2 regions of the Suilimivivens aceti genome follow, and region 2 is predicted to be linked to the other one. Evidence: a T-box and tRNA genes for the amino acid it is inferred to sense, from the RefSeq annotation. Region 2 holds a T-box; the other holds one or more tRNA genes.
The links. The T-box of region 2 lies ahead of aspS (aspartate--tRNA ligase). A T-box ahead of a tRNA ligase gene usually reads a tRNA of that ligase, here a tRNA-Asp.
Positions count from the first base shown of each region.

Region 1: it has a tRNA-Asp gene. The T-box ahead of aspS (aspartate--tRNA ligase) is inferred to sense a tRNA for this amino acid. The anticodon was not compared.

Region 1 covers NZ_JAOQKJ010000003.1:293,984-300,733, forward strand. The annotation lists gene OCV77_RS04945 (CPBP family intramembrane glutamic endopeptidase) at 1-615, shown strand, start outside; gene OCV77_RS04950 (DUF6788 family protein) at 1,354-2,856, opposite strand; partial or broken gene OCV77_RS16630 (DNA cytosine methyltransferase) at 2,922-3,050, opposite strand; gene OCV77_RS04960 (hypothetical protein) at 3,169-3,615, opposite strand; tRNA gene OCV77_RS04965 (tRNA-Leu) at 3,936-4,019, opposite strand; tRNA gene OCV77_RS04970 (tRNA-Val) at 4,043-4,115, opposite strand; tRNA gene OCV77_RS04975 (tRNA-Asp) at 4,150-4,223, opposite strand; tRNA gene OCV77_RS04980 (tRNA-Ile) at 4,258-4,331, opposite strand; tRNA gene OCV77_RS04985 (tRNA-Glu) at 4,369-4,440, opposite strand; tRNA gene OCV77_RS04990 (tRNA-Asn) at 4,495-4,566, opposite strand; rRNA gene OCV77_RS04995 (23S ribosomal RNA) at 4,630-6,750, opposite strand, start outside.
Region 2 covers NZ_JAOQKJ010000001.1:9,241-33,668, forward strand. The annotation lists gene OCV77_RS00045 (Tex family protein) at 1-608, opposite strand, end outside; gene OCV77_RS00050 (hypothetical protein) at 803-1,240, shown strand; gene OCV77_RS00055 (hypothetical protein) at 1,332-1,871, shown strand; gene OCV77_RS00060 (DUF975 family protein) at 1,889-2,605, shown strand; one part of gene prfB (peptide chain release factor 2) at 2,665-3,711, opposite strand; one part of gene prfB (peptide chain release factor 2) at 3,713-3,787, opposite strand; gene secA (preprotein translocase subunit SecA) at 3,835-6,402, opposite strand; gene OCV77_RS00075 (PD-(D/E)XK nuclease family transposase) at 6,871-7,971, shown strand; gene OCV77_RS00080 (TrpB-like pyridoxal phosphate-dependent enzyme) at 8,102-9,490, opposite strand; gene OCV77_RS00085 (threonine aldolase family protein) at 9,596-10,651, opposite strand; gene buk (butyrate kinase) at 10,754-11,821, opposite strand; gene ptb (phosphate butyryltransferase) at 11,831-12,751, opposite strand; gene OCV77_RS00100 (TrkH family potassium uptake protein) at 12,863-14,302, opposite strand; gene trkA (Trk system potassium transporter TrkA) at 14,313-15,695, opposite strand; gene aspS (aspartate--tRNA ligase) at 15,718-17,469, opposite strand; T-box leader at 17,579-17,871, opposite strand; gene OCV77_RS00115 (sodium ion-translocating decarboxylase subunit beta) at 18,183-19,319, shown strand; gene OCV77_RS00120 (hypothetical protein) at 19,356-19,484, shown strand; gene OCV77_RS00125 (NUDIX hydrolase) at 19,487-19,990, opposite strand; gene OCV77_RS00130 (GGDEF domain-containing protein) at 20,030-21,070, opposite strand; gene OCV77_RS00135 (TetR/AcrR family transcriptional regulator) at 21,150-21,704, opposite strand; gene OCV77_RS00140 (CidA/LrgA family protein) at 21,846-22,223, shown strand; gene OCV77_RS00145 (LrgB family protein) at 22,220-22,912, shown strand; gene OCV77_RS00150 (methyl-accepting chemotaxis protein) at 22,905-24,428, opposite strand, start outside.

The sequences.
Region 1 (6,750 bases), on a different contig from region 2:
ATCCTCGTGTTCTTCATGCTCTATAAACTGCTTTGGAGGAAAGAGGTAAGCGAACTGCACACAATGACAAATTTTAAAGACGTGCTCGGCAGTCTGGTCGTGGGATTTGGCATTTGCGGAATCTCCGGTCTTTGGATCATGCTGGCAGAACAGTTTCCCTCGCTTCAAAAAAGCGTTGAGGCAATGAATGCCGGTGCTGAAAATATTGCCGGTGGAAATGCATTTGGAACATTTATGATCGCGGTGATTGCTGCACCTGTTGTAGAAGAAATTCTATTCCGCGGCATTGTGCTTCGTTCCATGCGAAAATTCAGTCCCGCTTGGGCCTCGATTCTAATATCATCTGTACTCTTCGGTGTTTATCACCTGAATATCGTGCAGGCTATCTATGCCACCCTTATGGGCATTGCCGCGGGAATCCTTTACGAGAAGAAAAGGAACCTGCTGTTTCCTATCCTCGTGCATTTTGCAAACAACCTCATTACTATGCTGCAGGGCTTTGCACCATCCGAAGTGAATGAACTGATCAGCATTTTTATTCTGATCATGATCGCTCCGGCAGGGTATATCGTCTGCCGCTCACTCCGACAGGACAAAAGAGCAGATAGTATGTAAGGGGTTTATACAATGTATAAAGCATACAGCGGCACAGAGCAAACTCTCTGTGCCGCTGTTTTTTAATCTCCTTCGTAATAGAGCCGCATGGGAAAAGGAACCGGGCACAGTAAGCAGGTACACACGGCCGGTCCCAAAGCCCCCGGAGATATCCAATGACCGCAGGCCTTGTGTATGAGGAACACACCCCCTGTGGTCAACATGTCCAGGATGACTATCCATTATGACTGCAAAAAGCAGAAGCCACATCGGCAGATCAAAAACATCTTTGCAGATACTCGATCACGCGCTCTCTTGTCTGCTGTTATGGCAGTCTCCTATGCACTGTGCGGTTCATTATATCCTCACATATGTCCTCGGAACAGGGATCGCACACATATTCGCGAAGCTTTCCGCAGTAGAGCAGTGTGTGCGGCATTCTAAGGAACTGCATCGGCTGTATGATAGAGGAACGTAACTGTTCCGTGCCGTCAACCCGACTTTTTGTGAGAAGCTCTCCGACAAACTCTGAGCAGTAATAGCAGCTCTCCTGCTTCCAGACAATATGGAATGCGTGTTGTTCTTCTGTGACACTCACGCTCAAAACCATCACTTTGGTTTCGGAAAAACGCTTGAAGGTACCGGTACGGAGCGACTCTATCACGAAGCCGCCCGCAGCCAACAGGCAAGGGGATGAAAAGATCAGTCGCCCTGCGATTCGCAAAGCGGCTGATCCATTGCTCTTACGCTGTATTTGCATTACAGTTCCATTTTCGGTGCGTAATCCGCGGCAACTTCTTCTCGGACATCGTCCTCGGTGGTATCGAGCTGCCGTGGCGCCTGCGTCATCGCAAGCTCCTGCAGATGACCAATCCGGCGCCGCACGCTTTCCGTGATCGCATGGATACGTCCCTCATCGATATAGTCGGCAGCTTCCTCACAAGACAGTACGCCGGAGATCAGCTCGTCTACATCGGAGAGGCGATCAAAGTCGATCCAATCAAAATCGGTCACCAGCTTCAGCTGCTCGGCGTGGTGGTTTTTGAAGGGCTTGCAGACCACATCCTTTTCCGAGCGCATCTGACCGGGCATCTTATCATAGCCAAGGGAGGAGCCGCTGTCATAGATCGGAGCCATACCGAGCCATTCTAGCGTTTCCGCGTTTCGCAGTGCCCCAAAGTTATTGAAGTGGCGATCCTCGTTTGCAATAATATAGTCCAGCACCAGCATCCGGTCTAAAAACGGCGTAATGTTCCCGATGCCGAGCAGCTCGCAGCACTCCAATAGATGCCGGTATCGGGAGGTGCTGTTCTTCTGCTTTTTCGCCTGCAGCAGCCTCCACGCCGGGATCAACTCCGTATTCTCCGTAACAAAATCCTCACAGACCGAGTAGGGTGCATCCTTACTCCAGATGACTGTATACGATACATGAGGAATGCCGAGCCGCTCCATGATGCCGGAGGCGATTGCCTCGTTGAACGGCTGCTGACGGAACGGGTTGCTGCCGCCCTTGATCAGGCACCGCTTCCCATCGATGATCTTCCACCGCTTTTTCAGATTGCCGTCCGATGTACTGTCGGGGGAGCTGAAATTGAGCGTGTCCTTCTTCTTTCGTTCTCCGAACAGCACATCTCCAATGTCCTCCGAGAAATCATTTTGGAAAAAGTTGATGTCCTCCCACCGAAGCTCCGCGCCTTCCGGGCAGATCCAGTACTGATCCGATAGGCTCAGCCCGTAGCAGCGGACGAGCAGTATTTTGGTGTCTGCCACCCCCAACGATTCCAGTGCTTCCGGCACACCGCTACGGCTTGCCGGAATAGAGCGATCCCGCCACCAGTCGTTAAACGCCGCACGGTCGGCGATTTCGTTTCGCACAGGAATGCCGATAGGCAGATGCTCCGGTGCGTAGACACTGCCAATTTTTTGTATAAAGCCGGTCACATCGTCCAGCTCGAGCTCTGCCACGGGGGTTCGTTTATGCATAAAGGTGCATTTCATACCTGTCGCCTCATTTCGTCTGCTTTTCTGTGATTTCAATATGCGCAGCTGCGCCAGCAGTTCCTTGCGCTTTTCGATTTTATCTGCCAGCGGCGCGATCTCACTGTCGTGCAGATAGCGGCTCTGCTTGACGCCGTTTTCCGACCACTGGTGATAGTAATAGACCTTTCCGCCGATGGTTTTTTTGGAAAGATACCCCTTCGGCAGTCCGGCGATCTGCTCTGTCAGTTCCGTGATGCGCCTTAGCTGCTCCCTATTATCCATGTCTGTCACCTCATCTTTCAAGGATATTATACCCCGACTTAACCCCCTGTTGTCAACGCTGTGCTTCATAAAAGCGCGGCGGCGATCCGCGACATGATAAACTCCACGCAGGGTATCGCCACGCTGTTACCGAGGGCTTTGTAGCGGGCGGAGTCCGATGCGTTTGGGATGTCCGTCCAGCCGTCCGGGAATCCATCACGCTGCCGCCCTGGTCGTTGAGGCATAAAACAGACGGCATGGGATAGTCGCCACACCGTATTCCGGGTGGCTGGGGTTACTGAGAACTGCTTGACCGGCCTTTGCCATGTTGTATTACATTGTCTGCTCCTGCGAGGCTCGTTCCAATGCGTCCTCCTGCTGACGGACGCGCTCGTCCAGATCCGGCACACATATCTCAATCTGTTGCTGGACGCTGTGGATCAGCTCCACCTTCTTATCCGTAAGCTCAAAGAAGTCCTCATTCACAGAGTTGGTGCAGCATCGGTAAATCTCAGTCAGCTGCTCCGGGCTGAAAAGCTGCTCCTTTTGGATAAGCCCAGAGCGTGCGGTGAAATCCTGCTTGGCAGCATCGTAGTTCTCCATGAAGTAGTGCCCGTGTACCACGCCTGTGCGGTCATAGTCCCAATCCCATGTGACGAATTGAACGCCGTATTTGCTCGAAGCACCTGCCAGCACCGTGCCGCCAAAGTCAGCGAGGTTGCGGTAGTCGCCATCCAGCCCGCTGGCTTTGAGTTGCGGGGCGGCTTCCATCGCGGTCATATACTCCAGCGCCTTTTAGAAATTGAAAAAGGGCTCCGCTTTTTCGGCCCGTCAAAACCGACAAAACGACACCCAAATATTTGTGATTCTCTTTCTGCGATGATGCCGCTTTTTTGGAGAAAAAAGTCCTCTCTAAAAGGGCACTGGAGGTTGGAAACTGTCCAAGACATGAGATCCTCCAGTTCAAATCCGGTCAGTTGCTCCGAAACCTCCATAAAAATCTATGGTTCAAAAGAAGAAATCCGGGCTCGAAACAGCCCAGAAACGGTTGATGCGCCTGACTTTGCGCCAGACGCATCTATACCGGTAACTCTTTATACTGCTGGTGGCCGGACTTGAACCGGCACGGGATTGCTCCCGAGGGATTTTAAGTCCCTTGCGTCTGCCTATTCCGCCACACCAGCATAATCAATATAAAATTGATTCGTGGGACCTATAGGGCTCGAACCTATGACCCTCTGCTTGTAAGGCAGATGCTCTCCCAGCTGAGCTAAGATCCCATATTATAATTCACTGAGGAAAATCCTCTGTAAGCGACCCGGATGGGGTTCGAACCCACGACCTCCGCCGTGACAGGGCGGCGCTCTAACCAGCTGAGCCACCAGGCCATATCGCATTTAAAACCTGTTATATAAAATAAAATGGACCTTCGGGGACTCGAACCCAGGACCGACCGGTTATGAGCCGGTTGCTCTAACCAACTGAGCTAAAGGTCCGTATACCCTTACGGGTCTACAATAAAAACTATCTGAATGACTCCAACGGGAATCGAACCCGTGTTACCGCCGTGAAAGGGCGATGTCTTAACCGCTTGACCATGGAGCCTTCTTTTCCTTTTTTAAACAGCTCCGCTGTTTCCTTAAGGCTTCACACCTTAAACTCCCCGAGTAGGGCTCGAACCTACAACAACTCGGTTAACAGCCGAGTGCTCTACCATTGAGCTATCGAGGATTACTCTAAAAGGTTTTCATACCTTCAAAACCGAACATCAAATCTCATATCTTTCCGCAATTCCTGGATAAGCCCTCGACCGATTAGTACTTATCAGCTGAATGCATTACTGCACTTACACCTTAAGCCTATCTACCTCATACTCTCTAAGGGGTCTTACTGACTTCTGTCATGGGATATCTCATCTTGAGGGGGGCTTCACGCTTAGATGCCTTCAGCGTTTATCCCTGCCGGACTTGGCTACCCTGCCATGGCTCTGGCAAGCCAACAGGTACACCAGCGGTCCGTCCATCCCGGTCCTCTCGTACTAAGGACAGCTCCTCTTAAATATCCTCCGCCTGCGCCGGATAGGGACCGAACTGTCTCACGACGTTCTGAACCCAGCTCGCGTACCGCTTTAATGGGCGAACAGCCCAACCCTTGGGACCTGCTACAGCCCCAGGATGCGATGAGCCGACATCGAGGTGCCAAACCACTCCGTCGATGTGAACTCTTGGGAGTGATCAGCCTGTTATCCCCAGGGTAGCTTTTATCCGTTGAGCGATGGCATTCCCACTTAATACCACCGGATCACTAAGTCCTAGTTTCCTACCTGCTCCACCCGTCGGTGTCGCAGTCAAGCTCCCTTCTGCCTTTGCACTCTTCGAATGGTTTCCAACCATTCTGAGGGAACCTTTGAGCGCCTCCGATACCCTTTCGGAGGCGACCGCCCCAGTCAAACTCCCCGCCAGACATTGTCCCCCGCCAGGTTTCACTGGCGCAGGTTAGAAATCCAATACTCAAAGGGTGGTATCCCAACAGCGGCTCCGCAGCAACTGGCGTCACTGCTTCTTAGCCTCCCACCTATCCTGTACATTCAGCATCGAATCCCAGTATCAAGCTGGAGTAAAGCTCCATGGGGTCTTTCCGTCCTGGCGCAGGTAACCAGCATCTTCACTGGTACTTCAATTTCACCGGGTGCATTGTCGAGACAGCGCTCAAATCATTACGCCTTTCGTGCGGGTCGGAACTTACCCGACAAGGAATTTCGCTACCTTAGGACCGTTATAGTTACGGCCGCCGTTTACTGGGGCTTGAATTCGGAGCTTCGTTTCCTGACTCCTCCTCTTAACCTTCCAGCACCGGGCAGGCGTCAGCCCATATACCTCACCTTTCGGTTTTGCATAGACCTGTGTTTTTGCTAAACAGTTGCTTGAGCCTATTCTCTGCGGCCTGCTCTCGCAGGCACCCCTTCTCCCGAAGTTACGGGGTCATTTTGCCGAGTTCCTTAACAATGCTTCTCCCGCCGGCCTTAGGATTCTCTCCTCATCCACCTGTGTCGGTTTACGGTACGGGTACGCAGCAAACAATAGCGGCTTTTCTTGGCACATGTCCCATCCTCTTCCCTACTTTAGTTCGGTCCCCGTCACATGTTTGGATTGCCATGCGGTTTTTCCTTCATGACTCCTCCCATGCTTGGGCCGGGCTCTCCTTTCCCGGCTCGGATTTCACACATGCGTCCCCACAGTTCTGTTACTACGCAGTACAGGAATCTCCACCTGTTGTCCATCGGCTACGCATCTCTGCCTCGCCTTAGGCCCCGACTTACCCGGGGCAGATCAGCTTTACCCCGGAATCCTTGGATATTCGGCCTGGAGGATTCCCACCTCCATCTCGCTACTCATTCCGGCATTCTCTCTTCTTAATGCTCCACTGCTCCTTCCGGTACAGCTTCGCCGCATTAACAATGCTCCTCTACCAATCATCTTACGACGATTCCTGAGCTTCGGTGTCGTGTTTCAGCCCCGGACATTTTCGGCGCAGGACCTCTCGACTAGTGAGCTATTACGCACTCTTTGAATGTGTGGCTGCTTCTGAGCCAACATCCTAGTTGTCTTTGAAATCCCACATCCTTTTCCACTTAACACGCACTTTGGGACCTTAGCTGCAGGTCTGGGCTCTTTCCCTTTTGACTGCCCAACTTATCTCGTGCAGTCTGACTCCCGTACATCACCTTACTGGCATTCGGAGTTTGATATTCTTCGGTAGACTTTGACGCCCCCTAGGAAATTCAGTGCTCTACCTCCAAAAGGTTAATACGAGGCTAGCCCTAAAGCTATTTCGAGGAGAACCAGCTATCTCCGGGTTCGATTGGAATTTCTCCCCTATCCACACCTCATCCCCACCCTTTTCAACGGATGTGGG
Region 2 (24,428 bases):
ATTTCATAGACGCTTTCTGCCTTCTCATCCTTGGCACTGCTGCTGATAGAGCCTTCCTCCATAGTGATATTTCGGATATAAATACGGTAATCTGCCTCATCGGAAATACTCTCTGCAATAATATCCCTGGCACCCTGCAGTGCTTCCCTGACATCTGTAACACCCTTATCAGCATCCACATATTTTTCTGCTTCTGTTTCCAGCGGCTTATCTGTATTCTGCTCAAGGATAAACTCTGCAAGCGGCTGCAGCCCCTTTTCCTTTGCCACGCTGGCTCTTGTTTTTCTCTTTGGTCTATAGGGTCTGTACAGATCTTCCACCACCACGAGAGTCTCCGCCGCCAGGATCTTGGCCTTCAGCTCCTCAGTAAGCTGTCCCTGCTCCTCAATACTGCCAAGCACCTGCTCCTTCTTCTCCTCCAGATTACGGAGATAGTTCAATCTCTCATATAAGTCACGAAGCTGCTCATCATTCAGTGAACCGGTAGCTTCCTTCCGGTATCTGGAGATAAAGGGAATCGTGTTCCCCTCATCAATCAGCTTGACTGCCGCTTCTACCTGCCACTTTTCTACCTTGAGTTCTTCTTTGATCTTTTTGATGATATCCATATGTTTTTCCTTTTCCTGACTGCAAATTTGTTCTTTCAATCCGGAGCTCTTTCTCCCCGCATGCGAAAGTCCTCACTTCTATCATCATACAAAAAGCCGGTTCTTTTTTCAAGAACCTGTTCTCCTTGTTTTCTTTTCCAACTGGCGCTATAATAGAATCACTAAACTATTAAGAGATAAAAGTGAGATTTTCTATGGATTTCAATTTTCAGAGCAATGATCCAAACAGATATAACGGAGTCGATTATTCCTGCCGCAATCCAGGCATGGCCATGGCAACTGCCTCCCTGCTCCTTGGGCTGGCATCCTTTTTCACGATCATGACAGTGATCCTGCCTTTTATCTGCGGTGGTCTTGCGATCCTTTTTGCCCTGCTTTCCAAAGGCTATGGCAAAAAGCTGCTGACCCAGGCGAAGATTGGCATCATCTGCGGTATCGGCAGTCTCGTTATGACCGTTGGCATTCTGATCTCCTCTATAGCCCTTCTGCTGCAGAATCCAGATCTTCTGATCGGTATCGGCCAGCAGTATGACGAACTGATCGAAGATACCTACGGGGAATCCACAGAAGATATTTATGGTACCTCCTTCGAGGATATGATGAAGGAATATACCGTTCTGTTCCAGCAGTAAATACAGCTTTTCCATTGCTCTTGCCCCTTCCGGCAGGTACATGGAGCATAACAGATTTTTAACAGGAATATGACAGAAAGGAGACATTTCCATGATGGGTATTGGTGCAGTCGGCAGTTACGAATATGGATATGGATACGGATATGGTGTGGATATTTCACCATTTGGCTCTGCAGCGGCAGGCGGCACAGCCAGCGCAGACGATGAAAAATCTGGCGGTATTATCGTCAACCCCGGTGAATCCACGAAAGTAAGTCCGGGACGCAGATCTTCTCCGGCAGAATGTGAAACCTGTAAGAACCGGAAGTATCAGGATGGCTCTGATGAGATGGTCTCCTTTAAATCCGCTTCCCATATTTCACCGCAGGCTTCGGCTTCCCGTGTCCGTGCCCACGAGCAGGAGCATGTCAGCAATGCCTATAAGAAAGCTGCACAGGGAAACGGCAAGGTTCTCTCCGCTACTGTATCCCTCCGGACTGCCATCTGCCCCGAATGCGGCAGAAGCTACACAGCAGGCAGCACAACCTCAACTAAAATAAGCTACAGCGATGAATCCAATCCCTATCAGCAGAATAAGAAGTCTGCAGATGCAGCAGCACTGATCGGGCAGAATCTGGATGTAGCGGTATAAACAGGAGTTTTATTTTTATGAAAAATTATCTATCCTCTACCAGCCTGAAATCACAGGCTAAAGGACAGTTACTTGGCAAATACGGCACCCTTGCCGGAACCTATGCTATCCATGCACTCTGCGTTTCTGCACTGAGCGGCATCACTTCCCTTTTTCTGAATCCGGGATCTGTCATCGAATATATCATTTATTTTGCTGTTTCTTTCCTGATCAGCATTTTCAGTGGCCTGTTCTCTTATGGGGAAACTTATATTTACCTGAAAACATCCTGCGGACAGCAGCCTGTCCTCAGTGATCTCTTCTATGGTTTTAAACAGACTCCCGACAGGATCATCCGGGTAGCGGTTGTTTTTTCCCTGATCAGCTATCTCCTGAATTTACCCGTTTTCCTGCTCTCTCTGCTTCCGCAGGAAACACTGTTAAATGGATATGGCATGCTTCTGTTTTCCCTGCTGACAGTAGTCTGTGCTGTCATCGGTATGCTTCTGATGCTTACCTATTCCCAGAGCTACTATCTGCTCCTTGATTTTCCGGACTGCAGCGCCAGGGAAGCGCTCAGGAAAAGCCGTGATATGATGAAAGGCAGCAAGGGACGCCTGTTCTATATTGATCTGACCTTTGTCCCGCTGATGCTGCTGTGTGTACTGACCTGTGGGATCGGTCTCTTATGGCTGATGCCTTATATGCAGGCTACCAAAGCCAATTTTTATCTTGATCTTGTAAAGCAGAACTGATTTTGATCACTTTAAGCAGAAATCTGCTGGCAGAAATTCTCTTTCTGCCAGCAGATTTTTTATCCTTCGGTATTTGGTTTTACATTGATCCACTTCAGATAGGCATTGATAAACAGATCGATTCCCCCATCCAGAACAGCATCCACATTTCCGGTTTCTGCCTCTGTCCGGTGATCCTTTACCATAGTATAAGGCTGCAATACATAGGAACGGATCTGGTTTCCCCAGCCAATCTCCTTCACTTCGCCTCTGATATCAGAAAGCTTCTCTGCATTGGCTTCCTTCTGCAGCATATACAGCTTGGCCTTCAGCATCTGCATCGCCTTGTCCTTATTCTGGAACTGGGAACGCTCATTCTGACACTGTACTACGATTCCGGTAGGAATGTGGGTAATACGGATAGCCGATGATGTCTTGTTAATATGCTGTCCACCGGCTCCGCTGCTTCGATAGGTATCAATCCGGAGGTCATCCTCGTTGATCTCCACATCCAGATTCTCCTCAATATCCGGCATAACATCCAGTGATACAAAGGAGGTCTGTCGTTTTCCCTGTGCATTGAACGGGGAAATACGCACCAGTCTGTGTACTCCCTTCTCTGACTTCAGATAGCCATAGGCATTGATTCCATTTACCTGGAAGGTAACGGACTTGATCCCGGCCTCTTCACCGTCAAGGTAATCCAGTACTTCTACACTGAAGCCTTTCTTTTCCGCCCATCTGGTATACATACGATAAAGCATGCCGCACCAGTCACAGCTTTCTGTACCACCGGCACCAGCATTCAGCTTAAGGATCGCATTGTAGCTGTCATATTCATCAGAAAGCAGGGTACTGATCCGGATATCCTCAAAGGTCTTTATGAACTCATCCAGCTCATTTCGGATATCAGCTGCCAGCTCCTGATCTTCCTCTTCATTGCCCATTTCAATCAGGGTCATGATGTCTTCATACTGATCTCTTAAATGATCCATGGTTTCCACAAGATCCTTTAAGTTTTTCAGCTCTTTCATCTTGGTATTAGATACTTCCGGGTTGTCCCAGAAGCCGGGCGCTTCCATCTCACGCTCCAGTTCTTCGATCTTCTTTGACTTATTAGCTAAGTCAAAGTGAATCCCTCACTTCCGCTAAAGGGGTCTCATATGCCTGAAGTTCTGTCTTCATCTGGTCTAATTCTACCACTTAACGTTCACCTCTTTCTTATTTTGAATTCTTTATCACAAGCCTGATCAGGCTTTGCGTCCACAGCACTGCTTGTATTTCTTACCACTTCCGCAGGGGCAGGGGTCGTTGGGATAAATCTTGGCATTTTCTCTCTTTACAGGTGCCTCGCCAAGAGAATCATCCTTATTGGTACCGGTCACCTTGGCTACCTCTTCCCTCTCTACCTTCTGCTCTACACGTACATGGAACAGGACACGGACAGTCTCTTCCTTAATATTCTGGGTCATCTCATCAAACATGTCATAACCGCTTCTCTTGTACTCTACAAGCGGGTCTCTCTGTCCATATGCCTGCAGACCGATTCCCTGGCGGAGCTGTTCCATATCATCAATATGATCCATCCATTTCCGGTCGATCACCTTAAGCAGGATCACACGCTCCAGCTCTCTGATGGCCTCCGGCTCCGGGAACTCTGCTTCCTTTGCCTCATAAAGCCTGACAGCCTCTTCCTTCAGCTGCTGCTTCAGCGCATTCTTCTTCGGTGTATGGATCCTTCCACGGTTCACCGGCTTTAACGGAATGGTCGGAAGAAGCAGGGTGTTGAGTTCTTCCAGATTCCACTCATCGAAGTCTGTATCATCTCCGATAGAAATATCTACCGCATTTTCTGCAATATCAGTGATCATCTTGTAGATTGCATCACGCATGCTTTCTCCATCCAGTACACGACGTCTTTCTTCATAGATGATCTCTCTCTGCTCATTCATAACCTGGTCATATTCAAGCAGATTCTTTCTGATGCCAAAGTTATTACTTTCGATCTTCTTCTGGGCAGATTCAATGGCATTGGTCAGTGCCTTATGCTCGATTTCCTGTCCTTCCGGAATCCCCAGTGTATTAAACATATTGATCAGACGTTCAGATCCGAACAATCTCATCAGGTCATCTTCCAGTGAAATATAAAATTTGGATTCTCCGGGATCGCCCTGACGACCGGAACGTCCACGGAGCTGATTATCAATACGTCTGGATTCATGACGCTCTGTACCGATGATCTTCAGACCACCAGCGGCTCTTGCTGCATCATCAAGCTTGATATCCGTACCACGTCCTGCCATGTTGGTAGCAATCGTAACTGCTCCGTGTACACCGGCATCTGCTACAATCTCTGCTTCCAGTTCATGGAACTTTGCGTTCAGCACCTTATGCTGGATACCCTGCTTGGAAAGCAGACGGCTCAGTTCTTCAGATGCATCGATATTGATGGTACCAACCAGTACAGGCTGACCCTTTTCATGAGCCTCCTTGACAGCCTCCACAATAGCATGGAGTTTTTCTTTCTTTGTCTTATAAACAGCATCCTGCTGATCGATTCTGGCGATTGGCCTGTTGGTCGGAATCTCTACAACGTCCATGCCATAAATATCACGGAACTCCTTCTCTTCTGTCAGGGCAGTACCGGTCATACCTGCCTTCTTATGGAACTTGTTAAAGAAGTTCTGGAAGGTAATGGTCGCCAGTGTCTTGCTTTCTCTCTTGACCTTTACATGCTCCTTGGCTTCAATCGCCTGATGGAGACCGTCAGAATAACGACGCCCCGGCATGATACGACCGGTAAATTCATCAACGATCAGTACCTGATCATCCTTGACCACGTAGTCCTGGTCACGGAACATCAGGTTGTTGGCACGCAGTGCCAGATTGATATTATGCTGGATCTCTATATTTTCCGGATCAGCCAGGTTCTCGATCTGGAAGAAACGCTCTACCTTGGCAACACCCTGGGCTGTCAGGTTCACGATCTTGTCCTTTTCATTGACAATAAAGTCGCCCGTCTCTTCTCTTTCAATGCCCATGATGGCATCCATCTTGGACAGGTCTTCCATATCTTCACCACGCTGCATCTGCCTGGCGAGGATATCACAGACCTCATAAAGCTTGGTTGACTTGCCGCTCTGTCCGGAAATGATAAGGGGTGTTCTTGCTTCATCGATCAGGACGGAGTCAACCTCATCAATGATCGCATAATTCAGTTCACGAAGAACAAGCTGTTCCTTATAAATGACCATATTATCACGCAGATAGTCAAAGCCAAGCTCATTGTTTGTCACATAAGTAATATCACAGGCATAAGCTGCTTTTCTTTCATCCTGCTTCATGCTGTTCAATACAACACCTACGCTGAGTCCAAGGAATTTATGTACCTCTCCCATCCATTCCGCATCACGCTTTGCCAGGTAGTCGTTCACAGTAACAACATGAACACCTTTTCCTTCCAGCGCGTTCAGGTAAGCAGGAAGCGTAGATACCAGTGTCTTACCTTCACCGGTCTTCATCTCGGCAATACGTCCCTGATGCAGGATAATACCACCGATCAGCTGAACACGGAAATGCTCCATATTAAGGACACGCTTCGCAGCTTCCCTGACCGTTGCATATGCCTCTGGAAGAATATCATCCAATGTTTCTCCTGCAGCAAGTCTCTTTTTAAATTCTTCTGTTTTTCCTTTTAATTCTTCATCAGAAAGAGCCTGCATGGAAGGGCGGAGATCTTCAATCGCCTGTACAATCGGCTCTATCCTCTTCAGTTCTCTTTCACTATGGGTGCCAAAAATCTTCTGCACAAAATTCATATCTGTACCATTGCCTTTCTCTCCGATCCTGTGAAAACGGTAAATCCTGCCCTCTCTCATCCTGACCGGAAAAGTTTTCCTCTCACTGAGGCAAAAAACTGCAATTTTTATTGTAACAGATTCCTTTCGTTTATTCAACTGCCACTCTGTGAAGAACTCATAAGGATTCCTGAAATTTTTATAAAATTTATACTCATAACAGGAAATTTGCCATCTTTACACTTGCTCCCTGCCATCACCTGTGTTATACTTGCTTCATTCCCACCCGTTTCCGGGATTTCAGGAAGATCATGTTGATTCTATTATTTTTATCTTATGGCACTTCGCCGAATGTTTTCAGAACAGGTCTGCATGATGTAACTATTCACTTTTGTTTTTGGATATAATAGCAACAGTTTTCAGACCACCATGGTCTCGTCTATTCTGCATGCAAAAACACACGTCTATTTCACATAAGGAGGGCTGTCTATGGCCACAAATCTACTAAAATCTTATTTTCCAATGATCCAGAGCAGAGAAGAAATTCTCCAGCGAATCTACACAAATCCAAGAATGCAGCAGCTTTTTGAAAGCTGGACTGTCCTACAGCAGAAGGAATTCCTCGATTTCTGCTCCGGTGCCAGAGGCATCAAGGTTCTGTATGACTCCTTCTTCAAGGAGGTCATGAACCCGGAGTATGACCCTGCCAGACTGGAATCCTTCCTGACCGCCCTGCTAAACCGCAAGGTCAGAATCAAAGAGGTGCTTCCCAATGATTCCACCAGACTTTCTGACGAAAGCTCCCTGCTGATCACAGACATTATCGTTGAACTTGAGGACGGCTCTCTTGCAAATATCGAAGTCCAGAAAATTGGTTACGCTTTTCCTGGAGCAAGGTGTGCCTGCTATTCCTCAGATATGCTCCTGCGCCAGTATAAACGGGTAAGACAACGCTCCATAGATTCCGTTACCGGCAGGGACACTTTCTCCTACCGCAACATCAGCAAGGTTTATCTGATTGTTCTATACGAAAAAAGCCCGGATGAATTAAAGAAATGTCCTGACCATTGGATCCACCGTTCCAAAGTATCCTTCGATTCCGGACTTTCCATGGATCTTCTGCAGGATTATATTTTTATAAGTCTTGACATTTTCCGTTCAAAAATGCACAATAAAAAGGTAACTACATTGTTGGAAGCCTGGATGATATTTCTATCTATAGATGACCCGGATGAAATTATCCGGCTTATCACCAGCTTCCCACAGTTCAAGCCAATGTATGAGACACTCTATCAGATGTGCCGGAATGTGGAGAATATTATGGGTTTCTTTTCTGAGGAATTACGGGAAATGGACAGGAATACTGTCAGATATATGATCGATGAACTGCAGAAGGAAGTGGATGTACAGAATGCCACAATTGCAGAGAACACGGCTGTTATTGCTGAAATGAATGCTACTATTGCTGAAAAAGAGTCTCTGATCGCTGAAAAAGACTCCGCCCTCGCTGAAAAGGACTCTCTTCTCTCCAAAAGCGCTGCCACTATTGCTGCTCTGCAGGCAGAATTATCCAGACTTAAAAATTTATGATCCTGTAAGAAAAATCCTGCTTGCAGGATTCTCCGCCTGCGTTGGGTCGCTTTAAGTGACATCTACCCTTTTGCCGCAGTGCGATCCAGTCCGGCAGATAATCTGCCGGACTGCTCTTTATCATTCTGATTTAAAACTCATTCCCAGGGAACTTCGGAATCCCGGCAAATCCCTTTGCCAGCTCCTCATCTGTCGGAATATAATCCACCATCTCTCCATTATTGAAGCGTTCATAAGCCATCATATCAAAGTAACCTGTTCCGGTAAGTCCAAAGAGGATTGTTTTCTCTTCTCCGGTCTCCTTGCATTTCAGTGCTTCATCGATCGCCACCTTGATCGCATGGGAGCTTTCCGGTGCAGGAAGGATGCCTTCTACTCTTGCGAACTGCTCTGCTGCCTTAAATACCGCTGTCTGCTCCACACTCATGGCTCTCATGTATCCATCATGATAAAGCTGTGACAGGATAGAGCTCATGCCATGATAGCGGAGTCCGCCTGCATGATTCGGTGCCGGGATAAAGCCGCTTCCCAGTGTGTACATTTTCGCCAGAGGACATACCTTTCCTGTATCACAGAAATCATATACAAATTTTCCTCTCGTAAGGCTTGGGCAGGAGGCCGGTTCCACTGCGACAATATCATAATCTGCCTCACCTCTTAGCATTTCACCTGCAAAAGGAGAGATCAGCCCACCAAGGTTTGATCCTCCACCAGCACATCCAATGATCATATCCGGTTTGATTCCATATTTATCCATAGCCGCCTTGGCCTCCAGACCGATCACTGTCTGGTGAAGCAGTACCTGGTTCAGTACAGATCCCAATACATAACGGTAACCCTCTTTGGAGATTGCTGCTTCTACTGCCTCAGAGATTGCACATCCAAGACTGCCTGTTGTTCCGGGGAATTCCCTCAGGATCTTTCTTCCTACCTCTGTTGTTTCTGAAGGAGAAGGTGTCACCTTCGCCCCGTAGGTTCTCATAACCTCTCTTCGGAAGGGCTTCTGTTCATAAGAGCACTTTACCATATATACATTACAGTCAAGATCCAGATAGGCACAGGCCATGGAAAGCGCTGTTCCCCACTGACCGGCTCCGGTCTCTGTAGTCACACCCTTAAGTCCCTGCTTCTTGGCATAATAAGCCTGCGCAATGGCTGAATTCAGCTTATGGCTTCCACTGGTATTATTTCCTTCGAACTTATAATAAATCTTTGCCGGTGTCTGCAGCTTTTCCTCCAGACAGTAGGCTCTGACAAGCGGTGAAGGACGGTACATTCTGTAAAACTTACGGATTTCATCCGGAATTTTAAAATAGGGAGTGGTGTCATCCAGCTCCTGTTTGCAAAGCTCATCGCAGAAGATTCCTCTCATCTCTTCAAATGTCAGGGGCTTTTGCGTGCCTGGATTTAATAATGGCGCCGGCTTATTCTTCATATCCGCCCGCACGTTATACCAGCTGTCTGGCATTTCATTTTCTTCCAAATAAATTTTGTAAGGAATGTTATTCTTATCACTCATCTTATCAGATTCTCCTTTTCCCCTCTGTTGTTTAACTCATTTTATACCAGTATACAATTTTCTGTCAATCTGTGTCAAAGGCTGATCCACTTCGATTTTTCTTTTTCAGCTTATGGAAGCCAGCCTGCATTCCTTCAGGATCTGCAATAGCTCCCTCATATCCTCTTCTCTGGTTGCCCAGCTTGTACAGAAGCGGCAGACCACATGGTTTTCATCTACTCTGGCAAAGAGATCATAGCCTGCCCCCTTTGCTGTCAGTGTATCTGCCTCCTGATCAGTCAGCACAAGAAACTGCTGATTGGTCGGGGAATCCAGATAAAAGGTATAGCCCATATCCTTCAGTTCCCTTTTCAGCATCTCTGCCATGCCGATGGCATGTGCACTGATCTTAAAATAAAGTCCGTCCGTAAATAAGGTATCAAACTGTACGCCAAGCAGTCTTCCCTTGGCCAGCATGGCACCACGCTGTTTGATCTTTGTAATAAAGTACTTCGGCTCATTCCCCTTTGGAAATACGACTGCCTCTCCGCAAAGTGCCCCAACCTTGGTACCCCCTATATAAAAGACATCGCAGAGTCTGGCAAGCTCCGGCAGGGTCAGATCGGCTGCCGCGCTCATCAGTCCGTAACCGAGCCTTGCCCCATCTACATAAAGAGGAATCTGATATTCCCTGCACACCGCATAAATATCCGTCAGTTCCTTTTTCGTATACAGGGTTCCATATTCTGTGGGATAAGACAGATATACCATTCCCGGGATCACCATATGCTCATGGGAGGGATCCTTATAAAAATTCACCAGGTAATCCTTCAGGTCAGGTGCTTTCATCTTCCCCTCATATGCAGGAAGTGACAGCACCTTATGCCCTGTGTATTCAATAGCACCCGCTTCATGCACATTCACATGACCGGTATCCGCTGCCAGCACTCCCTCACAGCTTTGCAGCATCGTAGAGATCACTACTGCATTGGTCTGTGTCCCTCCTACAGTAAAGAATACGCTTCCTTCCGGACATTCACAGGCTGCCCTGATCTTCTCAGCAGCGCTGATACAGTAAGGATCGTTCTCATATCCCGGCATCTTTTCCAGATTGGTTTCTGCAAGCCTTTGCAGGATCTTCTCATGGGCTCCCTCCAGATAATCACATGTAAATAAAAGCATTTATTCTCTTTCCTCCTGTTCTTCCGTTTATTCGTAAAAAAGAAGACACAGCTTAGACCACTGTGTCCTCTGTATTTTCCTGTTTTCCTGCTACGGAACGGATTAATATTCCATTGCCTTTTCTTCGCCGTTTAATACACGGAGCGCACCCTGTGCCAGGGCAAGCAGCTCATCTTCTCCGGGATATACGGTGAATGGAGCAATAAATCCGGCTCTCTCTTCCATCTTGTCAACCACTGCCTTATTGTAAGCAATGCCACCGGTAACGATGATCGCATCTACCTTGCCTTTTAATACGCAGGACATGGAACCAATATTCTTGCAGACCTGAAGGATAAATGCCTCTCTTACCTCATCAGCATGTGTATCACCTTCATCGATCATCTTGGCAACATCACGCATATCATTGGTTCCAAGATATGCATTGAATCCGCCGCCGCCAACGATCTTCTTGTAAACTTCCTTCTCGGTATATTCACCTGAGAAGCACATCCTGATCAGTGCGCCTGAAGGAACTGCTCCGGCTCTCTCAGGTGAGAAAGCACCGTCTCCATCAAGGGCATTGAATACATCAATGACACGTCCCTTTTCATGGGCGCCTACAGAAACACCACCGCCCATATGTACTACGATCAGATTCAGGGATTCATAGGAAACGCCCTTCTCCTTCGCATATCTCTTGGCTACAGCCTTCTGGTTCAGGGCATGGAACACGCTCGTTCTTGGAAGCTCCGGTACACCTGAATATCTTGCGATAGGCATCAGCTCATCTACTACGACAGGGTCAACGATATAGGAAGGAACACCGATTTCGTCCCCGATCTCTCTTGCCAGAATGCCGCCAAGATTGGATGCATGCTGTCCCTGCTTACCGATCTTCAGGTCATGAAGCAGATCATCACTGACTGCATAGGTGCCACCCGGGATTGGCTTTAACATACCACCACGGCCTACAATTACCTGCAGGGATCTGATATCAAAGTCCTTCTCCTTCAGCAGGTCAAGAATGATCTGCTTACGGAAATCCTTCTGGTCTACGATAGACGCATACTGTGCGATCTCTTCGGTAGAATGACGAAGGGTTTCTTCAAATAACAGGGTCTCATCTTCGAATACACCGATCTTGGTGGAAGTAGAACCCGGATTGATGATTAAGCTCTTAACTGACATGATTACCTCCTACTGATTCTTTTTCATTTCTTCTGCTACCACTGCAGCAAGTGCAATGGAATTTACCTTGGTTTCAAATGTGTCAGAACGGGATGTCAGGATAACAGGAGCCTTGGTTCCTGTCAGGATACAGCCATTCTTTACCTTTACAAGATGAACGATTGCCTTATATACCAGATTTCCTGCATGGATATCGGGGAAAAGAAGGATATCGGCATCGCCTGTGATCTTACGATCCATGGCTCCCTTTTCTTCTGCTGCTGCCCTGTCAATGGCAATATCAAGAGAAAGCGGTCCGTCTACGATACAGTCCTTGATCTCGCCTTCCTCGTTCATTCTTGTCAGCTCTGCCGCCTCTACGGTAACAGGCATCTTGGGATTTACTACTTCTACCGCTGCAAGGGGAGCTACCTTCGGACACTCTACGCCGCAGGCCTTTGCTACCTCTACAGTATACTTAATGATAAACTTCTTATCCTCTAATGTGGGGTAAGGCATAAATGCAACATCTGTAAAGAAAAGCAGACGGTCGATCCCGGGAATCTCAAATACACACACATGGGAAAGAGGCTGTCCGGTACGAAGCCCGACTTCCTTGTTCAGCACGCTCTTTAAGAAAGTCTTGGAATCCAGAAGACCCTTCATATACATATCTGCCCTGCCATCGTGTACAAGAGAAACTGCCTTTAAGGAAGCCTCTACTACATCAGGCTCATTGATGATTTCATATTCATCCATATTCATGGAAAGGGAGGCTCCGATCTCACGGATCTCTGCTTCATTACCAACCAGAATCGCATCTGCAATACCACGCTCCTTTGCAGCCTTAACTGCCTCCAGCACAGCCTTATCCTGTGCCACTGCAACGGACAGAATCTTCTTACTGCACTCTGACACCTTGGACAATAAATCATCAAAATTCTTGCTCATTTGTTCACACCTCTTATTTTTATTTGTTAAATTTATAACATAATCACAATAAAGAAATCATAGCACATTTGCGGGAAAATAGCAATCCCATGGGCTTTTTTTCTGCCTTTTCTATCTGGTATGCATGGATCTTCCAAACAGAAGCAGCATAGGGAATATCTCAAGTCTTCCTGTCAGCATACAAAGGGATAGCAGTACCTGTGCCCAGTCAGAGTAAATCCCGAAGTTATTCATGGGACCTACACCGCCAAGTCCCGGTCCTATATTGTTAAAGCAGGACAGCACTGCTGTCACATTGGTCGTCAGATCCTTGCCATCCAGGGAAAGGATCCAGGTAAACAGACAGATCAGGATCAGATAAGCTGCTGCGTAGATCCTGATGGAATTCAGTGTTTCCTTATCAATAGGCTTACCATCAATCCTCACGGGATTGATCGCCTTCGGCGTAATGATATGCCTTACCTCTGCCATCATGGCCTTTAACAGGATGATCAGTCTTGATACCTTGAAGCCACCTCCGGTAGATCCGGCACAGGCACCGATAATCATTAGAAGTACAAGCGTATGCTTGGAAAATTCAGGCCAGAAATTAAAGTCCACCGTGGCAAAACCGGATGTGGTCATAATACTAGCCACCTGAAAAAATGCATTCCTGACTGTTGTTCCAAGTCCTGTCACCCGGCTGAAGGTATTGATAGAAATCAATACAGTGGCTGTAATTACAATTCCAAGATAAGCTTTTACCTCTTCCGATTTCAGTGCATCCTTTACCTTGCCGAGAAGCAGAAGATGGTATACATTAAAGTTTACGCCAAATAACAGCATAAAAATTCCAAGCAGGATCTCAATATAAGCACTGTGATAACCGGCCACGCCCGCTGACGACACTGCAAATCCACCGGTTCCTGCTGTTCCAAAGGCTATACAGAAGCTATCAAATAACGGCATTCCCCCAAGCAGGAGCAAAACAAGCAGTATCATCGTCATGGCTGCATATATACCATACAGGATCATAGATGTAGTCCGCATTCTCGGCACCAGCTTGCCTGCAGTAGGTCCCGGCACCTCTGCACGTACAAGATGCATGGAATTGTCATTTTCCATAGGCATGACCATCATTACAAATACCAGGACACCCATACCACCGATCCAATGGGTAAAGCTTCTCCAGAACAGAACGCCATGTCCAAGGAGCTCCGGCTGCGCCAGCACAGAAGCGCCTGTGGTGCTGAAACCGGATGCGATCTCAAACAGGGCACTCCAGTAGGAACGGAATCCCCCTGCCATATACAGCGGCATGGCACCGATCAGGGAAATGATGATCCAGGTCGCCGCCACGATAAAGTATCCATCCCTGCTGCTGAGTCTTCTGTCCGACTGCCTGACTCTTGCCATAAGTACCCCTGGGATCAGTGCCGCCAGGATCGTAACAGCAAAAACCCATGCATCTCCATCTCCATAATACAAGGCAACAAGAAGCGGCAGTACCATGAGAGCCGCTTCAATCAATATGATTCTTCCAATAAAACTGACTATTTTTCTTTTATTCATTTCTCTGCTCCTAGGAAGCAAATATGTCTTCCAGTCTTGCGATCTGTCTGTCAATGACAGCTACCAGTACCGTATCTCCTGGAAGGATCACATCATCACCCCTGGGAATGATGATCCGGAAATCACGGATAATACAGCCGATCAGCATATTCTGTTTCATTCTCAGATCCTTCAGTGGGGTATTCAGGTTCAGATCCCTGTCATCCACCTTAAACTCGATGATCTCCAGTCTGCCATCCATCAGACGGTACAGAGATTCCACCGCATCATTATCCTCTGCATTCAGAAGAGATCTGCTGTAGCCAAGAATTCTATCCGCTGCAACATCCTCTCTTGAGATCGTACAGATCTTGCTCCCCTCCGGCAGCACCTTAAGCCTTGATTTGGCTGCGATCCTGGAAATCACCTTGCTGATACCCTGGGACTCCCCATACATGGCTGCCACCAGATTATATTCATCATTATCTGTGATCGTAATAAATGCGTCTGTATTCTCGATATCCGACTGGGACATGGAATCAAAATAGGCAAGCGCATCATCGCATACCACGTTGATCCCTTCCACGGCTTCAGAAAGCTCTGTTGCCATCACCTTATTTTTCTCGATCAGGGTTACCTTCGCCCCCTGCTCCAGCACTGCCTCTGCCAGATAATAAGCTATCCGTCCGCCTCCTGCGATCATAACGGACTGCAGCGGCTTTACCGGAAGCTTGATCTTTTTGAAGGATTTACGGAATTCATCCGCAGCACCTGTCATATACAGGATATCCCCTCTGCTGATCACCGTATTTCCTTTTGGCACAAAGGCCTCCCCGTCCCGGACGATCGCACAGATCAGCAGGTTGATCCCCATATCCTGGTTCATCTCGATCAGGGAATGGCCGATCAGCGGGCTTTCATTCCGGACATTGATCTGGACAAGCTCCGCTCTGCCTCTTGCAAAGGTTTCCACACGGGTTGCCAGCGGGAAACGAAGCAGCCGGAAGATCTCCAGAGCCGTTGCCAGCTCCGGGTTAATGATCATGGAAAGCCCCAGCTTATCCTTGTAAAAATGATTCTGCCTTGCATAATCCACGTCCCTGATACGGGCAATGGTATGCTTGGCTCCCATCATATGGGCTGTCATACAGCTTAGTATATTCAGTTCATCGGACTCTGTCACGGCAATCCAGATATCTGCCTTGCCTGCGGAAAGCTCCTGCAGTGTGGTATAGGAAGCGCCATTACCTTCAAAGCAGATAATATCAAAGCTGTTGCTCAGGCTCTTTACCACATCCTGGTTTCTGTCGATCAGGGTCAGTTCATATCCATCCCTGGAAAGCTGTCCGGCAAGCGAACGGCCAATCTCGCCTCCTCCTACAATAAATATTTTTATATCACTGCGTGATTTCATTATGATTCCTCACTTTTGAGTCCTACGCTCTTACCTTAATATGAACCTCGCGAAGCTGCTGCTCCGTTACCTCATTCGGTGCCCCACACATCAGGTCCTGTGCTGTACCACTCATCGGGAAGGCAATGATCTCCCGGATATTCTCCTCATTGCGCAGAAGCATGATCATCCGGTCTACCCCGGGTGCCATGCCTGCATGCGGCGGTGCACCAAACTGGAATGCCTGATAGAGTGCTCCAAACTTCTGCTTCAGTACTTCTTCATCATAGCCTGCGATCTCAAAGGCCTTGACCATGATGTCAATGCTGTGGTTACGGACTGCTCCGGAAGAAAGCTCTACTCCATTGCAGACAATATCGTACTGATATGCCAGTATTTCCAGCGGATCCTTATTTAAAAGTGCATCCAGTCCTCCCTGCGGCATGGAGAAGGGATTATGGGTAAATCCGATCTTCTTCGTCTCCTCATCCAGCTCAAACATCGGGAAGTCATTGACAAAGCAGAAACGGTATGCGTTCTTCTCATAAAGGTCCAGTCTGGCACCAAGCTCATTACGGATCTGTCCGGCATAGCCTGCTGCCCGCTCTTCCTTATCTGCGATAAAGAAGATGGTATCTTCTGCTTCAAGCCCTGCTTTTTCACGGAGCTCTACCTTCATATCATCCGGGATAAACTTGTCGATCGGCCCTTTATAGGACAGATCCTCCTGTACCTCCAGATAGCCAAGTCCTCCCATGCCGATTCCGGTAGCAAACTTCAGCATCTTTTCATGGAAGCCCTTGGACTGATGTCCGTGGATCTTAATAGCTCTTACTGTCTTGTTCTGGAACGGCTTGAAGGTACAGCGGTCAAAGAATTCGGACAAATCAATAATTCTCAGCGGGTTCCGAAGATCAGGCTTATCGGAGCCGAACTCCAGCATGGCCTGTTTATAACTGATAACCGGATAAGGTGCCTGTGTAACCTGGAAGCCCTTCGGTGCGAATTTTTCAAAGGTGGCTGTCAGAACCTCCTCACCTACCCGGAATACATCCTCCTGGGTAGCAAAGCTCATCTCGAAATCAAGCTGGTAGAATTCTCCGGGAGAACGGTCTGCTCTTGCATCCTCATCGCGGAAGCAGGGTGCGATCTGGAAGTACTTATCAATTCCGGATACCATCAGGAGCTGCTTATACTGCTGGGGTGCCTGAGGCAGTGCATAGAACTTACCCTTGTAATGTCTTGACGGAACGATGTAGTCTCTTGCGCCTTCCGGAGAAGAAGCACACAGAATGGGGGTCTGCATTTCCATAAATCCCATCTCCGTCATCTTCTGGCGCAGGAATGCGATCACCTCGGAACGGAAGATCATGTTATCCAAAACCTTTCTGTTTCTCAAGTCAAGGTAACGGTATTTCAGACGTAAGTCCTCTCTGATCTCCTTGGAGGCTGCGATCTCAAACGGCAGCGGCTTGTAAACCTTACCGAGGATTTCGATAGAGTGTGCCTCCAGTTCAATCGTTCCTGTAGGGATCTTTGGATTGTAGGTTTCCTCATCTCTCTTCTCTACCTCTCCCGTGATCGTCACACAGTCTTCCTTACTGATTCCCTTCAGCAGGTCGGTATTCCTCATAACGATCTGCAGTACGCCGTACATGTCTCTTAAATCAATGAAGGACACACCACCATGGTCACGGATATTCTCTACCCAGCCGGCTACCTTCAGAACCTTACCGATATCATCTTCGGAAAGCCTGTCCAGTGTTCTTTCACGATACAGTGTTGATAATTCCATTTCTTTCTCCTCTTTCTTTTCTTTTTCATGACCCTGCTTAACAGGATAAGCACTTCACCGGGCTGCCTTTCTGCCATAAAATAAAAACACCCCGAATTGAAGTTCATCAATTCAGGACGAATCATGATCCGCGGTACCACCTGATTTACTGCATCTGCAGTCACTTAAACTGAATTACGGCCAGCTGCCGGCGTTCCTACTCTCCAACCCTTCTGAATACTTTCTGTGAGTTCCTGTAAAATATCATATCAGCCTTCTGGAAATCACCCTCAGCAAAACAGGTACGGCTTTCAGTCTGCAGCTCGGAAGTGTTATTCATATGAGCTCTGCTGCCGGGCTCCCACCTGTGCCGGCTCTCTGGAAGTGAATTCTCATACTACTTCTCTTCGTCATCGCTTTTCTCATTGTTTCCTTTTATGCTTCCTATATCATAAGGTAGAATAGCCATTTTGTCAATTTCTAATCCCCCGGAAAAATGCCACGAAAAATGCACTCTCAAAAACTGTTGACACAGCCACAGGAAACCGTTATGATATCATCATACAAAAGGGAGTAGCCGGCACTTCGGTGGATTTCCAGGCGTCATCACGGTTTGACAACCCGCCTGAAATTGAAATGGTAAGACTTTTATTACAGGGAACACTCTGTAATAAGGGTCTTTTTTTATACCCTGGTAACCCCTTAATATCACGATCAAGAGAAAGGATACTATTATGGATTTTCTGATTTCCGGCTTATTAGCCATCACCTGGAAGCAGCTTGTCATGTACCTGATCGGCCTGCTTCTGATTTATCTCGCCATCAAAAAAGAATACGAACCATCTCTCCTGCTTCCCATGGGATTTGGTGCCATTCTGGTCAACCTTCCCTTCAGCAGCGCACTGAATCAGGTCGTCAGCGGTGTTGGTGAAACACAGGGCATTGTAGAATGGCTGTTCCACATCGGGATTGAAGCTTCGGAAGCACTGCCGATCCTTCTTTTTATCGGTATTGGTGCCATGATCGACTTTGGACCTCTTCTTTCAAAGCCAGCCCTGTTCCTGTATGGTGCTGCTGCCCAGTTCGGTATTTTTGCTGCACTGATCCTGGCTACGCTCCTTGGCTTTGACTTAAAGGATGCCGCCTCCATCTCTATTATCGGTGCTGCTGACGGTCCTACCTCCATACTGGTTTCGCAGATCCTGCACTCTAACTATATCGGTGCCATTGCTGTGGCTGCTTATTCCTATATGGCGTTGGTTCCTATCATCCAGCCCTTTGCCATCCGGCTTGTCACTACCAAAAAAGAACGGACCATGACCATGAACTATCAGGCCTCATCCGTTTCCAAAAGAGTGCGTATTGCGTTTCCTATCGTTGTTACGTTTATTGTCGGGCTCATCGCCCCGACCAGTGTTTCCCTTGTCGGCTTCCTCATGTTCGGCAATCTGATCCGGGAATGCGGCGTCCTTGGCACCATGTCCGAGACTGCACAGAATACCCTTGCCAATCTGATCACCCTGTTTCTTGGCATCACTATTTCCTTCAGTATGCAGGCGGAAAGCTTCGTCAGAACCGATACCCTGCTGATCATGGCGATCGGACTCTTTGCCTTTATTTTCGATACCATTGGCGGTGTCCTGTTTGCCAAATTCCTGAACCTGTTCCTGAAGGAAAAGATCAATCCCATGGTTGGTGCGGCTGGCATTTCTGCCTTTCCCATGTCCTCAAGAGTAGTACAGAAGCTGGCTCTTTCTGAGAATCCTCAAAATATCCTGATCATGCATGCTGCCGGTGCCAATGTTTCCGGTCAGATCGCATCTGCCATCGCAGGCGGTCTGATGATCACCCTGGTTTCTGCTTACCTGTAAGCATCACATATATTATAGAAGAAAAGGAGATTTATGATGACGGCAAATCTTATTATCGCACTGAAAATCGCAGGTCTTGGCCTGCTTGGCATCTTCGTTTCCATCCTTCTGATCATGGGCGTCACCGCACTTGTCGCAAGGATCCCGGAGAAAAAGAAAGAATAACCTCAGTCCTCGAAGGCTGCCCTGATACTGTCATAGTGAAGGAAGATCCCCTCCGCTGCAAGAGCCCTGATTTCATCTGGTGTTGCCAGTCTGAAGCCAAGGGTCTCTTCCGGCTGCGGAGTCACATCTTCCTCTGTAAAGTCACCGGTAAAGCGGTACACATCCACAAAATAATTATCTCCCTTACCCGGGTTTTCCCTGTGGTAGGTAAACAGATACTCTCTGTCAAACTTTTCCACATCAAGTCCGGTTTCTTCCTGTACTTCTCTTTTCACTGCTTCCTCTGAGCTTTCTCCGGCCATTACACCACCACCGGATACCTCCCACCAGCCAGGCGCCCATGCCTTAGTCATGACTCTTCTTGTGATCAGGAATTTCCCGTCCCTTCTTCTGACAACACCAAGTACGGTCAGATGATATTCCCCATCCTGAAGGATCCAGTCATTCCGCTTCATAGTATGTCCTGTCAGCTTCTTATTGCTGTCATAAATATCCCAGAATTCTATTTTTTCACTCATAGCTTCTCTCCATCCTTATCCTGTACTCTATCCGATGATCTGCCTTTTTCCACTATTCTTTGCCTGATACAGCTTTTCATCCACTGCAGTAAACAGCTTATCAAGCGGCATCTCTTCCCGGTGGCTCTCCACACCACCGCTGAAGGTGATCTCCTGCCCCTTTGACTCCTGCCCGAAAGCCTTCAGTCTTTCCTGTATACGGCACAGACTTTCAAACGCTCCTGATACATCTCCATCTTCAAAAACGAGCAGAAATTCCTCTCCGCCAAACCGTGAAGCAATACCCTTTCCCTCGATCTCCTCCTGCATAAAGCCTGCCAGCTCAGTCAGCACCTGGTCTCCATAGGCATGCCCATAGGTATCATTCAGATGCTTGAAGTCATCAATATCGATCAGGGATATCAGGAACTCCTTCTCTGTATGCCGGATCAGCTCTGTCAGATACCTGACCAGATATCTTCTGTTGTATAACCCTGTCAGTCCATCATGGTTGGCAGCCTGCTCCAGTTTTTTCCCCATTTCCAGGATGTCCGTTTTCTGTGATTCATATCTTTCGATCAGTGCTTTCAGTACGCAGAAAACACTGAAGGATGCTATCACAAGAGAACAGAGTATGGCAAGTGCCAGACTATCTGCACCTCTCGTCACAATACCGTACACCCTTTCCCTGCATACCAGAACCACAGTACTGTCTATCAGAAGTGTGGCAGCAAAATAAAACCATAGATGCCTTCTTGGCAGAAATACTGCCACTGCCACCATCGCCATCACAAAATAAGGAAGGATCGTACTTCCATATACATAATATAAAAAAGGAAATTCAAACCAGGAAATGATTAAAACGATTCCCGCTCCTGCAAGATCAGCCCTTCCACCGGTACAGCCGGTGATCCCAATCAGCACGATCGTCAGAAAGCAGAGACCACAGACAACAGACGGTCCGGTCATGCCATACAGAAAAATATTGCAGATAAAGCCACACAGATTGGCAATGCCTCCGGTAATCACCAGAGGCCTGAACATTTTTTCCCTTACGTCAACAAAAAAACTCTCTTCGAAGTATTCCATATCATTTGTCCCATAATAATCTTACACACAATTTTCTCTATTATGGCACAAACATTTTTTGAGTACAACAAAAATTCATTTAACTCGCATATTTTTTCAGTGCCCTTGTGATATCACCACTTATGAGCACACTCAGCTTATCGATAATATCCCTCGGATCCTCCTTCATATCATTTTTGATCCAGTTCAGCATGATCCCTACAAATGCATATTTATAGAAGTCCGCAATAAATTTCTTTTCCTCTTCTCCTACGTTAAGTCCCTCAGCCCGCTCTTCCACCACACCGATCAGCAGTCCGTATGTCATATGATACAGATAATTTTCTACCTGCTCCCTGCTTACAGAGTGGTACACATTCATAATAAATGGCTTATTCTGTAATATCGCCTCAAAGATATTATAAAATCCCTGCTGCCAGGTATCATAGGTTTTATTCCCTTCCAGGGCTCTTACGGCATCCTCCACGCAGGTCCACTCCACAAGGTCATAAATATCCTTAAAATGATAATAAAAGGTCATGCGGTTGATCCCACATTCCTCTGTGATATCATTGATCGTGATCTTATGAAGGGGCTTTTTCAGAAGCTGATCCTTTAGTGCTGCTGCCAGTGCCTTTTTGGTTACCTGTGACATTTCCTGCCTCCTGCATCTGTTTCTTTTTGTTGATATTCACTCTTGTCCGTACAAAATCCCGGTGCTACAATAATCGCTGGTGTACCGGGAGCTCCTGGGCGCCATACCAATCTATCATGAAGAAAAAAGGAGTTTAATCCCGTGAAGTACTTAAAACAGTTCGTTATTATCCTGCTGGTATCCTTCCTTGGTGAGATCCTGCATTATCTGATCCCGCTGCCGGTTCCTGCAAGCATTTATGGCATCCTACTGATGCTGCTCTGTCTGCATTTCAGGGTATTCGCCGCAGAAGAAGTAAGAGAAACTGGCATCTTCCTGATCGAGATCATGCCTGTCATGTTCATTCCTGCTGCCGTTGGTCTGATGGAGTCCTGGTCAGTCATAAAACCGTCACTCCTTCCGTACATAATCGTGATCATCGTGTCTACCATTATTGTAATGGCGGTTTCCGGCCTTGTCACGCAAAAGATCATTAACAATTCTAAAAAAAGCATAAAGAAAGGAGATTCCAACTCATGAGTACATTCATTGAAACCTCCGTCTTTTTTGGTGTTGTGGTAAGCCTTCTTGCTTACGGCATTGGTATGCTTTTAAAGCAGCGCTTTCATCTCGGTGTTTTCAACCCTCTGCTGATCTCCATCGTGATCACTATTGGTGTACTGCTGCTGTGTCATATTGATTATAACACCTACAATGAAGGTGCCAAATATCTGAGCTACCTGCTGACACCGGCTACTGTTGCTCTGGCAATTCCCCTGTATGATCAGCTTGCTGTGCTGAAAAAGAACTGGAAGGCTATCTTGGCCGGTATTGCCTCCGGTGTACTTACAAGCCTTCTCTGTGTCCTTGCACTGGTTCTGCTCTTTGGGCTTTCCCATGAGGAATATGTAACCCTGCTTCCCAAGTCCATCACTACCGCCATCGGTATCGGCATATCAGAAGAGCTGGGCGGTTACGTTTCTATCACTGCCGCTGTCATCATCATCACCGGTGTCCTTGGTAATGTGATCGGAGAAACCATCTTAAAAATCTTCCGTATCACAGAACCCGTGGCAAAGGGTGTGGCACTTGGCAGCGCCTCTCACGCCATCGGCACAGCCAAGGCAATGGAGCTTGGCGAGGTAGAGGGTGCCATCAGCAGTCTTTCAATCGTAGTCTCCGGTATCATGACTGTGATCGGTGCCTCCCTGTTTGCAGGCATCATTTAAAGCACCGGATACTGTCCTGAAGCTGTTCCACTACTCCTGACATATCTTCAATGGAAGAAGAGATATCCTTCATTTCTTCTTCCATTCCGTGATTATTTTCCCAAACCACAGAAAGCATTCCGTTACTGTCATTTACGGTCTTTTCTATACTGTCATTTGCTGTATTGACATGCTGCAGACTTTCCTGTATCCTGCCGATCTGCTCTTTTACATCTGACATCATTTCATCTACATGATCTGCCGCTTCATGATAATTTTTCCCTGTATCCTCCAGTGTATCATAATCAGCAAGCACCTTTGTATTGACAAAGTTAAGCAGCCTTGTCGCATTATCGGAAAGCTCCTGTACACTCTCTACTACCCTGTCGCTGATCTCCTTGATATGGTTTGCCGATTCTCTTGAACTGTCCGCCAGATTTCTGATCTCCTCTGCTACAACAGCAAATCCCTTTCCTGCCTCTCCAGCTCTTGCTGCCTCTATGGAGGCATTCAGTGCCAGCAGATTTGTTGTGCCGGCAATTCCGAGGATATCCCCTGTCAGCTTGGTTATCTTATGGATCTGCTGACTGCTTTCGATCGAGCTGTTCACCGCCGCATTGATCTCGGAAAGCATACTTGTGGCCTCCTTCTTGCTTGCCAGAGCCACCTCCTTCATTTCTCCTGCTTTTCCCTTAATACCAGCCGCATAGCTGCTGCCTTCTTCTGCAACCTGCTTCATTCCCTCCACAGTCTGTCCAAGAAGCAGCGTATCCTCCTTTACCTCCTGTACGGCTCCGGATACCTTTTCCATTCCTCCGGAAAGCCTTGTCAGATTCTGTGTCGTGTTCGCCGCACTTTCATTTACCTTTTCCACGCATGCGGAAATACCTGTCTGTGTCTCCTGCATCCTTCTGCATCCGTTTTGGAGTGCTTCGATAATTTCCTGCATCTGGGAAACCAGATCATTGATCGCCATGGAAAGTCTGCCAATTTCATCCCGTGACCTTACCCGGATCCGTCTGGTGATATCCCCTTCATTATTCCGGATCCCTTCCACCAGTTCATCTACCTGCTTTGTAGCGCCCTTTACAGGATTGATCACCCAGAGCTTGATCCCGATCATGATCAGCAGCATTGTCAGGGCAAGGATCAGTGACGCCACCGCAACAATTCCGGGTACACTTTCTGCCCTCTCTTCCATGCCCGCATGGGCAATATCCATCTGTGTCTCCGTGATCTCAAGCATTTCATCCATGCAGGCTTCTATACTCTCGTTAAACATCGGCAGATTGGAGGTAGCCGATACATATGCCTGCGTCTTGTTCGCTGCACTGGTTTCCAGCAGACTTTCTACTGTTCTCTTGTACTTCGCATACACATCGTACGCAGACTGGAACGCATCCCTTCTCTGGTCATTTTCAGAAAGACATTTTGAAAATGCATCCATCTGTGTATCCATCTGCTCCATTTCTGCCAGGATCTTTGTCTTCAGCTCCTCCATGGTCACATTATTGGTCGTCATGACGTGCGTCAGTAC